DNA from 2 places in the Paenibacillus sp. FSL P2-0136 genome. Region 1 is predicted to be linked to the other one. Evidence: a T-box and tRNA genes for the amino acid it is inferred to sense, from the RefSeq annotation. Region 1 holds a T-box; the other holds one or more tRNA genes.

The links. A T-box is a leader RNA that pairs with one kind of tRNA and senses whether it is charged. The one in region 1 lies ahead of argS (arginine--tRNA ligase), so its partner is inferred to be a tRNA-Arg.
Region 2: it has a tRNA-Arg gene. The T-box ahead of argS (arginine--tRNA ligase) is inferred to sense a tRNA for this amino acid. The anticodon was not compared.

Annotation. Positions count from the first base shown of each region.
Region 1 covers NZ_CP150244.1:5,698,443-5,704,524, forward strand. Annotated here, with positions in the region: gene NYE26_RS24145 (SNF2 helicase associated domain-containing protein) at 1-1,894, shown strand, start outside; gene NYE26_RS24150 (hypothetical protein) at 2,022-2,381, opposite strand; gene NYE26_RS24155 (hypothetical protein) at 2,574-2,879, shown strand; T-box leader at 3,113-3,335, shown strand; gene argS (arginine--tRNA ligase) at 3,390-5,540, shown strand.
Region 2 covers NZ_CP150244.1:7,462,599-7,468,680, forward strand. Annotated here, with positions in the region: gene NYE26_RS32125 (SIMPL domain-containing protein) at 1-136, shown strand, start outside; gene NYE26_RS32130 (DUF4163 domain-containing protein) at 508-1,605, shown strand; gene NYE26_RS32135 (GDSL-type esterase/lipase family protein) at 1,770-2,408, shown strand; gene clpP (ATP-dependent Clp endopeptidase proteolytic subunit ClpP) at 2,496-3,092, opposite strand; tRNA gene NYE26_RS32145 (tRNA-Arg) at 3,286-3,360, opposite strand; gene NYE26_RS32150 (sugar-binding domain-containing protein) at 3,653-4,705, shown strand; gene gap (type I glyceraldehyde-3-phosphate dehydrogenase) at 4,822-5,832, shown strand; gene NYE26_RS32160 (phosphoglycerate kinase) at 5,965-6,082, shown strand, end outside.

The sequences.
Region 1 (6,082 bases):
CTCGCGGACGGAGAGCGGGTATATCATGCGTGACGAGGACGGGGAATTCGACTTCCTTCACCATACCATCCCGCTCTTGGAACCGCTGCTTCAGGTCTATGCGACCACTGCGGTCAAGGAGCGGGTGCTTACGGAGCATGCAGCGCCCAAGGTCAGCCTGAGCTGGAACGAGAAGACCGACTGGCTGGACTTCAAGTTCGCCATGGAGGGCATCACGGAGAATGACATTACCGCGGTCCTGAAATCTCTCCAGGAAAAACGTAAATATCACCGGCTCAAGGACGGAGCTCTGCTCCCGCTGGATACCGCTGAGTTCCAGGAGATTATCGCGCTGATGAACGAGCTCGGCGTCCGCAGCGTGGATATCCGGAGTACGGAGTTCTCATTGCCGCTGGTCCGTGCCCTCCATCTCCATGCAGGTACCTTCCAGGGGCAGACCATCGAGACCGGACGCTCCTTCCGGCGGCTGCTGGCCAACATGGCGAGTCCCGAAAACCTGGACTTCCCAGTGCCGGAGAGTCTGGCTCCTGTGCTGCGGGATTACCAGCAGTACGGCTTCCAGTGGATGAGGACGCTGGCCCATTACCGCTTCGGCGGGATTCTGGCGGATGATATGGGCCTTGGCAAAACATTGCAGAGCATCACCTTCCTGCTCTCTGAGCTGGAGGACATCCGGAAGAGCGGCGTACCTGCGCTGGTGGTTGCCCCTGCTTCCCTAGTCTATAACTGGCTCAATGAGCTGAAGCGCTTCGCCCCGGAGATTAAGGCAGTCATTGCTGACGGCAACTCTGGTGAGCGCAGCCGGACCGTGCGGAACACGGCCGGGCATGATGTCATCATCACCTCGTACCCGCTGCTGCGCAGAGATGTGGATGAGTATGCCAAGCAGTCGTTCCATACGCTCATTCTGGATGAAGCGCAGATGATCAAGAATCATGAGACCCAGACTTCGCAGGCGGTCAGATTGCTTCAGGCCCGCTACCGCTTTGCGCTGACCGGTACGCCGGTGGAGAATGCGCTGGAGGACCTGTGGTCGATCTTCAGTGTCGTTTTCCCTGGACTGTTCCCCGGAAAGAAGGCGTTCCATGACCTTCCCCGGGAGACGGTCGCCAGGCGCGCCCGCCCCTTCCTGCTGCGCCGCCTGAAGAGCGATGTGCTGAAGGAGCTGCCGGACAAAATCGAGTCCCTCCAGGCCTCCGAGCTGCTGCCGGAGCAGAAACGGCTCTATGTCGCCTACCTGGCCAGATTGCGCAAAGAAGCGCTTAAGCATCTGGACAGCGACAGCTTCGGGAACGGCCGGCTCAAGGTGCTGGCCGGACTGACCCGGCTGCGCCAGCTGTGCTGCCATCCCGCCCTGTTCGTGGACGGGTACACAGGAGGCTCCGGCAAATTCGAGCAGCTACTGGAGATTATAGACGAATGCCGGAGCTCCGGCAAACGGATGCTGATCTTCTCGCAGTTCACGCAAATGCTCGGCATGATCAGTCGTGAACTGGCGCTGCTGGGGATTACGCATTTCTATCTCGACGGACAGACCCCGGCCTCCCAGCGGGTTGAGCTGTGCAGCCGCTTCAATGAAGGCGAGCGCGACCTGTTCCTGATCTCGCTGAAGGCGGGCGGTACCGGCCTCAACCTGACCGGCGCCGATACGGTCATTCTCTATGACCTGTGGTGGAACCCTGCGGTCGAACAGCAGGCCGCCGACCGCGCCCACCGGATCGGGCAGAAAAAGATCGTCCAGGTCATCCGCCTGGTAGCCCAGGGTACGGTGGAGGATAAAATGTACGAGCTGCAGCAGAAAAAGAAAAACCTGATTGACGAGGTGATCCAGCCGGGGCAGGAGGCGTTGTCGAGCCTGAGCGAGCATGATATACGTGAAATCCTCTCGATCTGAGTTGAACAACCTGTTGTAGCCCGTTCTGCTCTATTCGCAATATAAACAGGGACCTTCTGAGCGAGTAGCTCTGAAAGGTCCCTGTTTCATTTTACAACTGGCAAGTCCAGAATAATACCCTAACCCTCTATACGTCTGAGCTTAATTTCTCATGCGTCACTACACGATGTGCATTCACCAGCTGACCGGTTGATGTCTTGCCCCACACGGATATTCCAATCTCATCTTCGTCTACTTCTCCAGTGATGAACACAAATTCATAGGCATTCAGATCGGCAAAATAATCCCGGGTTACCACTTGATTCGGAGCAACATCAATCACCTCACTGACATACAGCGTTCTGGTAGCGCCCAGCACATATCCCTGAATACTAATAGAGGCGCTGCCTGGGGCATTCCGCTTCACTATTCTTACCGTCACCGTCTGCGTAGGTCTGACTCCCGAAACGGCATTGTTCTCTATCGGTCCTGTTGACAAAATCGCCATCCTGTCTCGTCCTCCCTTGAAGTTCTAGTGTCAAAGTACGATATATTCATATTCGGACTTTCCTGTAACGGTGTGGACACAGGCCTGAGCCTATTCACCAATGACCGCAGGCACGCATATTCTTGAATAAGGAAAGACCGCCCATGGGCCGCGCTTTCTCCATACGAACGCCGAACGGAAGAAGGGAGTCCCATGCCCCCTCCAGGAAAAGGAAAGAAGCCCGCCGCCAAAAAAACACCGTCCAGCTCCAAAACCCAGACACCTAAGGGGCTTGAATTTGCTGTAGCTGCACTTCTGTTGACCGGCAAGCTGAAAGTAGACTCCATCCAGATGTACACGGACGCATCCATGTTCGTCAGTCTGGTGGGCAAATATAAAACCTTAAGTGATTTGAGCAATGACAATGTCGATAAGCTGGTCAGCTTCCTAGATAACAACAGCAGCCTTACGCTGAACGAGATCATGACCGCTTTGAAAAAGAAAGCCGAAAACACCTGAACACATACGCAAGTGAAAGTGAGGGACGGGGCTATGGACAGTTTTGACGGAGAGGGATTTGCCGGTGGACTCCTGCTGGTCATTGTAATAGTGCTGCTGATTTATGGTTCAACAGACATCAAGAACCTGACAGGAGCGCCCAATGACGAGTAATTCTTAACCGGAGGACTCCTGCTGCACAGCAATCTGCTCTTGCTTTCTTTCAGAATTTCGCTATACTGATACAAATCCATATTTAATCGATGACCGGGAGAGTAATGGTCTTATATCTAGTCCCCAGCGAGCCGGGTTAGTGGAAGCCGGTACAGATTAGAACCATGAAGCGCACCCGTGAGATGGACTTCTGAACCCTGAGAGTAGGAAGCCCCGGCTGAGGACCGTTAACCTGTAAGGTGGCTGAACCGTAAGGCTCAGCAACGAGAGTGGTACCGCGAGCGCAGAAGCCTCGTCTCTTAGGAGATGAAGGCTTTTTTTGTCGTTATTTTATTCAGGAGGTTGTTATTCATGCCAATGCTAAGTGAGCTAATCCAAGAGAGCTTGAAGCAGTCTGTTCACAAAATCGCGCTAACCCTGGGCGTGCCCGCCATCGCTGAAGTACATGTTGCCCTGGAGCAGCCGGCGAGTGCCGACCACGGGGATTATTCAAGCAATATCGCCATGCAGCTGGCCCGCCCCCTGCGCAAAGCTCCACTGGCTATCGCCGGGCTGATCGTTGCCGAGCTTGAAGCTTCGGGCTCTGTTCACGGACTGGTGCTGAGAACCGAGGTCGCCGGACCGGGGTTTATTAATATGTATCTGGATTGGCAGGCCTGGGCACGGTCGAAGGGGAGTTTCACGCTGCCCCAGCATGCGGGAGGGTCGAAAGTGATTGTAGAGCATACCTCGGTCAACCCGAATAAAAGTATGCATATAGGCCACCTGAGAAACTCATGTATCGGGGACGCGCTGGTGAGGGTACTGCGGGCGACCGGCCATACCGTTGAGGTGCACAACTATGTGGATGATCTGGGCAATCAGCTGGCAGACACCGTAGCCGGTCTGCTGAATGTTCCGCTGGCGGGAGAGCATATGCGGTTCGGAGATTACTGCTGGGACATCTATGCCGAGATTAACAAAACGTACGCGCAGCAGCCGAAGATGGTGCAGAAGCGGACCGAAATTCTTCATGCGCTGGAGGAAGGCCACGGCAACACTGCCTGGATTGGTAACCTCGTCGCCGGGCAGATTGTGAGAGAGCATGTAGAGGAGATGCGTGGGTTCGGCATTGACTACGATCTGCTGGTGTGGGAGAGCAGCATTCTGAAGGAGGGCTTCTGGGCCTCGGCATTCGAGCTTCTGTCGCAGACGGAGATCTTCGTGCAGGAGACGGAAGGCAAGCTGGCAGGCTGCTGGATTCTGAAGCAACCCGCTGAAGACGCTACACCAGACACGCTGGAGGAGCATCAGAAGGATAAGGTGCTGGTGCGCTCGAATGGAATTCTGACCTATACCGCCAAGGACATCGCCTATCATCTGTGGAAGTTCGGACTGCTGGAGAAGGACTTTAGCTACAGCGAATTTCAGAGCGGACTGTGGACGACCGGCTTGAGCGGACAGGCTCTGCCTTTTGGACGGGCGGACCAGGTCGTGAACGTCATCGATTACCGGCAGGAATATCCGCAGCTGATGGTCAAGCAGGCGCTCCAGGCACTGGGATTCGGTGCGCAGGCAGACGCGCTGCATCATGTCAGCTATGGGGTAGTTTCGCTGAGTCCCGCTTCTGCGGCCGGTCTGGGCATTGATACCTCCAGCGGCAAAAGCTCCTACGCCATGTCCGGGCGCCAGGGAATCGGCATTAAGGTAACGGAGCTCGTCCGGCTCATGGAAGACATGATTGAATCCACCCGTTCGGACAAAAACGGTCTGTCCAGCCGGCTCATCGCCACCGCTGCCATCCGTTACTACCTGCTGCGCTTCAATCTGGGCACCGAGATTGTGTTCGACTTCAAGCAGGCAATGGAAATCTCCGGCAACACCGGCGTCTACCTGATGTACGCCTATGCCCGGGCGCAGCGCGTGCTTAGTAAGGCCGCTGCGGCAGGTGGCGGGAACGGTGTTAGCGAGTCCGGCGCTAGCGAGTCCGGTGTGGGCGAGTTCGGTGTGGGCGAGTTCGGTGCTAGCGATTCTGAAGTTGGCGAGTCTGATGTGGGCGAGTTCGGCGCTAGCGATTCTGACGTTGACGGGTCCGTCGTTGACGAGTCTGGCGTTGGCGAGTCTGGCGTTGGCGAGTACGGTGTGGGCGAGTCTGGCGTTGGCGAGTCTGGCGTTGGCGAGTCTGGCGTTGGCGAGTCTGGCGTTGGCGAGTACGGTGTGGGCGAGTCTGGCGTTGGCGGGGTACCGCTGTTCCCGGCGCAGCTCGAAGCGGCTGAGCTTGCCCTGCTGAGACAGCTCAGCTTGTGGCAAGACACACTCTATACAGCAAGCCGGGAGCTTACGCCGAATACGATCTGTAACTATGCCTATTCCCTGGCGTCGTTGTTCAGTAACTTCTACTCCGCTTGTCCAATTCTCAAAGGCGGGGAAGCCAGCATCACCTTCCGCCTGTGGCTGACCCGGAGCTTCACCGATACGCTGGGCGAAGCGCTCGACGTACTCGGTCTGCCTAAGCCGGAGCGGATGTAGACACATTGAGTCTTCATCCTCTTAAGAACCAATTACTCTAGCGGATGAATGAGCAGAACCTATGCGGGTCCGTGCAGCTTGCACAGCTACTCTCCCTTCTCCATCCGCCCACTCCTGGGGGCATCCTCTGAATTCAAGAGAATTCAAGTGTACTTATACACTAGGGGCATTAATGCCCCTCATTTCCGCTCGACGCTGACTTCCGGCACATTCTGGGGCACTTGTGCCCCTCATTTCCGCTCGACGCTGACTTCCGGCACATTCTGGGGCACTTGTGCCTCTCATTTCCGCTCGACGCCGACTTCCGGCACATTCTGGGGCACTTGTGCCCCTCATTTCCGCTCGACGCCGACTTCCGGCACATTCTGGGGCACTTGTGCCCCTCATTTCCGCTCGACGCCGACTTCCGGCACATTCTGGGGCACTAATGCCCCTCATTTCCGTTCGACGCCGACTTCCGGCACATTCTGGGACACTTGTGCCCCTCATTTCCGCTCGACACCCACTTCCGGCACATTCTGGGGCCCCTCATTTCCGCTCGA
Region 2 (6,082 bases), 1.8 Mb from region 1:
CGGGAATCATCCGGTGGTCTACGCTGAAGCAGCCTCCATGCAAAAGATGTCCATGGATAACAATGCTGGCAGCTCCGTTGAGCCCGGGCAGGTTAAGGTCATTACCCAATTGAGTGTAACTTATGAATTGAAATAAAACGTTTCGTAAGAGGCGCTTGCTCTGCTGTTATAGCGGGGCAGGCGCTTTTTATAAAAATATAAGAATTTATATGTTTTACATGATAAATTATCCTTCATTTCTCGCTGAAACGGTACCGTCCTTTAAAAGGACGGCAAAGCCGTTTCCACTTGTCATATAAATGTATTGATATGCACATAGCCGCTATCGAAAGCTCTCAATTTGTTTAAATTGAGGTAACAGGATCTTTAGATAATCACGGCAAACCTTAAGAAACTGTAAAGCGGATTGTAACAATCCCCGCACTTTCTTTTACTATAATAGGAACAGTGATACTGAGGAGCACACATCATGACTAATCATACCACCAGGTGGAAGGGGAAATAACAATGAATTCGAACTCTAAGAAATATATCAGCAAATGGGGTGCAGGAATGCTCGCCGCAGGAATCCTGCTGGGAGGAACAGGAATAATCCATGCAGGCATCACTGAGGCCGCTCCGGCAGCCGCTCAGGTCAAAGCCAAATCCTCATCTATAGTGCTGAAGGTTAACGGGAAAAGTACAGCCCAGACGGGCCTGCTCCAGGAAGGAAAGGTATGGGTGCCGGTAACCTTCCTGCGCGATGCGCTGGGGATGCCGCTCTCTTATGATAAAGCGGGGAAGACGTACACCATCGGGACAGGAACTGCTCAGACAAGGCTGACGATCAATGATTATGGCATTTCTGTTATGGTGAACAATTATTATGTCGGTGAAGGCAAGCAACTGAATAACCGGCTGTATGTTTCGTCTGAGCTGCTTAGCGATTACTTGGGCTACAAAGTAGACGGGAGCGCAGCAGCAGGACGGCTGAATGTTATGAAGAAAGTACAGAATGCGGTAACCATCAAAACAGTGAGCTATGTGAAGGATCATAAGGATGCGCCTATCCGGCTGGATTATCCGCAGGTCAGCGGCCTGGCAAGTGCAGAAGCAGAGAAGGCAATCAATGATACGATTAAGCAGACCGTTCTGAACTATGCGAAGGATGCTGAAGATCAAATCTCCAAGCGGTCGAAGGATGACCGGCCGTATGAATTCGAAGGCGGTTATGTGATCACGTATAACCAGGATGGCGTGCTCAGCCTAATCACCAATCAATACGGGTATACCGGCGGTGCCCATGGGATGACTTACCGCAATGCGTTCACCTTCTCGCTCAAAGACGGGAAACGTCTGTTGCTGGGCGATCTGTTCGGTGCCAACCCTAATTACAAGAAACAGCTCAATGCCAAGCTGGCCACCGAGATCAAAGCTAACGGAGGATATCTGGGCGGGTTCAATGGACTGAATACCGAGAAGTACTTCTATCTGAAAGATGGCAAAGCGGTGCTCTTCTTCCAGTTATACGAATACACGGCATATGCCGAGGGCTTCCCGGAATTCAACTTCAGCTTCAAGGAACTCCTGCCGGATGGAAGCAGTCCGTTCGCGGCGCTGAAATAATAAAATAATTATCCAGATGCCCTTGCATCTCCTCCGGGAGATGCAGGGGCATTCTTGCACAACCCTTCATCCACGGCCTAATCAGCCTGCCCTGCCGTTACCACTTCACCCGGATAGTCATAAGCTATAGAAGGCAAGCAGCTTATAACGGGGAGGGGAAGGTTATGGTCTATGCTTATACAGCGATCGGGGATTCACTTACAACCGGCTTCGGGGCGCTGCCCGGGAACGGCTTCGTCCCCGTCTACCGGCGGATGGCGGAAGGGAGGCTGGGTACACCAGTGGTGCCGGCGAATCTTGGCGTCAACGGTCTGACCACCGGGGGGCTGAAGCAACGGCTGAGGAGCTCGAATGTCTACCGGGCAGCGGTGAAGGATGCGCAGATCATTACGCTGTCCATTGGCGGCAACGACTTGATTAAGGCAGCCCGGGCAGCCGGGCCCCGGCCCGGTGAATTCCAGGGATTACTGCAGCAGGCGCTTAGGGACTGCAAGCGTAACTACAGCGACATCATGGGTAGCCTGACACAGCTCAAAGCAGGTTCCCGCAGCCCCTACATCATCCGGATGGTAGGTCTGTATAATCCCTACCCACAGGTGAATGAAGCAACAGAGTGGGTGCGGGAGTTCAACCGCTATGCAGCAGGCTACAGCAGCAATAACGTAGGGTTTGCTTCGGTATACCATGAATTTGCCGGTAATGAGCGGGGGCTGCTGTTCCTGGACCATATTCACCCGAACGGCAGAGGCTACCGCGTAATTGCAGGCAAGCTGGATGCCCTTGGGTACGGGAGCTTAAGGTAGGCAGCAATGGCTGGGCATAAGAAAGAGGCTGTAACGGGACCGGACCGGTCTGTTACAGCCTCTTTGTGTATTCATTGGAGCAGGTACTTATACGCCTGTTGGCAGAGTCTTCTCAATTACCTTGTCCACGATACCATATTCAGCAGCGTCTGCAGCGCTCATGAAGTAGTCGCGGTCAGTATCCTTCTCGATCTTCTCCAGCGGCTGGCCTGTACGCTCGGACAAGATGCGGTTCAGCTTCTCACGCAGCTTGATGATGCGGCGGGCGCGGATCTCGATATCCGAAGCCTGCCCCTGGGCACCGCCTAGCGGCTGGTGAATCATGATTTCGCTGTTCGGCAGGGCGAAGCGCTTGCCCTTGGCGCCGGCATTCAGCAGGAAAGCTCCCATGGAAGCGGCCATACCTACACAGATGGTGGACACATCCGGCTTAATGTATTGCATTGTATCGAAGATGGCCATACCCGCTGTGATGGAACCGCCTGGGCTGTTCACATACAGGTGAATATCCTTATCCGGGTCCTCGGCAGCCAGGAAGAGCATTTGTGCGATGATGGAATTGGCAACCACGTCATTAACCTCCGTTCCAAGGAAAATGATGCGGTCCTTCAGCAGGCGGGAATAGATGTCATAAGCGCGCTCACCGCGGTTGCTCTGTTCTACTACCATAGGAATATAACTCACGTGGAAAACCTCCTTGAAATTGGTGCTTCGAATGTGTTCATTTTTTACTGTTACCGTATTAACCACATGATAAACAAATTCAAACAAAAAGTCAAAGAAAGTCAAACTTACTTTCAAAAAAAAGAGCCCTCAAGCGGCTCATTGGTTAAATATAATATAATCGGAACTAAATTATGTACAAGCTTGAAAAAAATGGCGCGCCCGCCAAGAATCGAACTTGGATCTCAGGCTTCGGAGGCCTACGTCATATCCATTGGACCACGGGCGCAACAGAAATTATTATAATATACTTCTCGGATAAAAGCAATGCGTATTAGGCATCCTGCGCAAAAATAGTTTTCTCTGCCTCCATTAATAGAGCCGGAAATGCGCCTCCTGCCAGTGGGCTGCCGAACAAGCCCATGTATAAGATGAAAGCGGGCTGAGAATTATAGTCTCGGAACACTTGCACTTGGCGTCAGTTTTGGGTAGAATATGGGTGGGACTTAAAAAGTTAACCCGGGACATTTTGAGACCACGAACAAGGGATAAGAGAAAGACGAAGTTGCAGGAGTGAAAGCATGCGTAATCTATTGGAAATCCAAAAGCAGCTTCTGCCTGATCTCATGGAAACCCTTAAGAGACGGTATACGATTCTACATCAGATCATGCTGTCCGATATTATTGGGCGCAGGACGTTAGCCGCATCGCTTGATATGACCGAGCGGGTGCTGCGCGCCGAGACGGATCTTCTGAAATCGCAGGGGCTCATTGAGATCGAGAGCGTCGGTATGCGCATTAGCGATGCCGGTCGCAGACTGCTTGACCTGCTGGAGCCGGTCGCCAAGAGCCTATTCGGCCTGGATGATCTGGAAGAGAAAATTCGTACAACGTACGGTCTCACCAAAGTAATTGTGGTACCTGGCGATTGTGAGACATCGCCGTTCACCAAGCGTGAGCTGGGGCGCGCAGGCTCCAAGGCACTGCTCAGCGTACTGCGCAGTGACGATACGATTGCCGTCACAGGCGGATCAACACTGGCCGAGATGGCCGATCAGCTGACCCCGCCGCTATCCCTTTCCTATAAGAACGCCTGGGTTGTTCCGGCGCGTGGAGGACTGGGAGAGAGCATGGAGATACAGGCCAACACCATTGCTTCAACCATGGCCAAACGGATTGGCGCCAATTACCGTCTGCTGCATGTGCCCGATCTGCTTAGCGGAGACGCATATGAGTCGCTTGCGCAGGACTCCAATATTGGAGAGATTGTACAAATTATCCGCAGATCGCGTATTATTGTACATGGAATAGGCGACGCCATTGAAATGACCCACCGCCGCAAGCTGGACTCCGGGACGATCTCAGAGATTCAGAGCGAGGGAGCCGTAGCCGAGTCCTTCGGATACTATTTCAATGAGAATGGCGAAGTGGTTCATACGATGCGGACCATGGGGCTGCGCCTGGAAGACATTATCCGTACAGAAGTCGTTATCGGTATTGCCGGCGGCAAACGCAAGGCGAAGGCCATTCATGCGATGCTGCGGTTCGGGCAAGAGGATATTCTCGTCATCGACGAGGCGGCGGCTGTTGAAATCGGCAAGGAAATCGACACACAGCTACAAAAGGCCCTATAGATTCCATTAAATGGGGCGCGCGCAAAGGGTTTATGCATTATACTTAACATTGTTGTCTTGACGAGCCTCACGGCTTGTCTTGAATAAATAAAACGAACTCTAGGAGGAACTATTCAATGAGTGTAAAAGTTGGTATTAACGGTTTTGGACGTATTGGACGCCTTGCATTCCGCCGTATTCAAAATGTAGAAGGTATCGAAGTGGTAGCAATCAATGACTTGACTGACGCTAAGATGCTTGCTCATTTGCTTAAATATGATACAACTCAAGGTAAATTCCAGGGAGACGTTGAAGTTCATGACGGATTCTTCAAAGTAAACGGTAAAGATGTTAAGGTTCTGGCGAACCGCAACCCTGAAGAACTTCCTTGGGGAGAGCTTGGCGTTGATATCGTTCTGGAATGTACTGGTTTCTTCACAACTAAAGAAGCCGCTGAGAAGCACCTTAAAGGCGGAGCTAAGAAAGTAGTTATTTCCGCTCCAGCTACAGGCGACATGAAAACTGTTGTGTACAACGTTAACGATGACATCCTTGACGGTTCCGAAACAGTAATCTCCGGCGCATCTTGCACAACGAACTGCCTGGCTCCAATGGCCAAAGTCCTGAACGACAAGTTCGGTATCATCGAAGGCCTGATGACTACGATCCACGCTTACACAGGTGACCAGAACACTCTTGATGCTCCACACGCAAAAGGCGACTTCAGACGCGCCCGCGCTGCTGCTGAGAACATCATCCCTAACACTACCGGTGCTGCTAAAGCCATCGGCCTGGTTATTCCAGAACTGAAGGGCAAGCTTGACGGTGCAGCACAACGTGTGCCTGTAGCTACAGGTTCCCTGACTGAGCTGGTTACTGTTCTGGATAAGAGCGTAACTGTTGAAGAAATCAATGCAGCCATGAAGGAAGCTTCTGACCCAGAAACTTACGGCTACACTGAAGACGAAATCGTATCTTCCGACATCAAGGGTATGACTTTCGGTTCCCTGTTCGATGCAACTCAGACAAAAGTACTGACTGTTGGCGACAAACAGCTGGTTAAAACTGTTGCTTGGTATGACAATGAAATGTCCTACACTGCACAGCTGGTTCGTACTTTGGAGAAATTCGCTAAGCTTGCTAAATAAGACCGATTTCATATAAGAAGTACAATAGAGCGGAAACAAGGAAAGTCTGTTTCCGCTCTTTCTAAATGAACTGGATTCGCGTGAAATGGCTTTGTGAAGGAACCAATTTTGGGTGTGGAGGAAATGTTAATCATGAACAAAAAAAGTGTCCGTGATGTAGAAGTAAAAGGCAAACGCGTATTCGTGCGTGTAGATTTCAATGTGCCAGTGGAAGACGGCAAGATCACTGATGATACCCGTATCCGCGAAA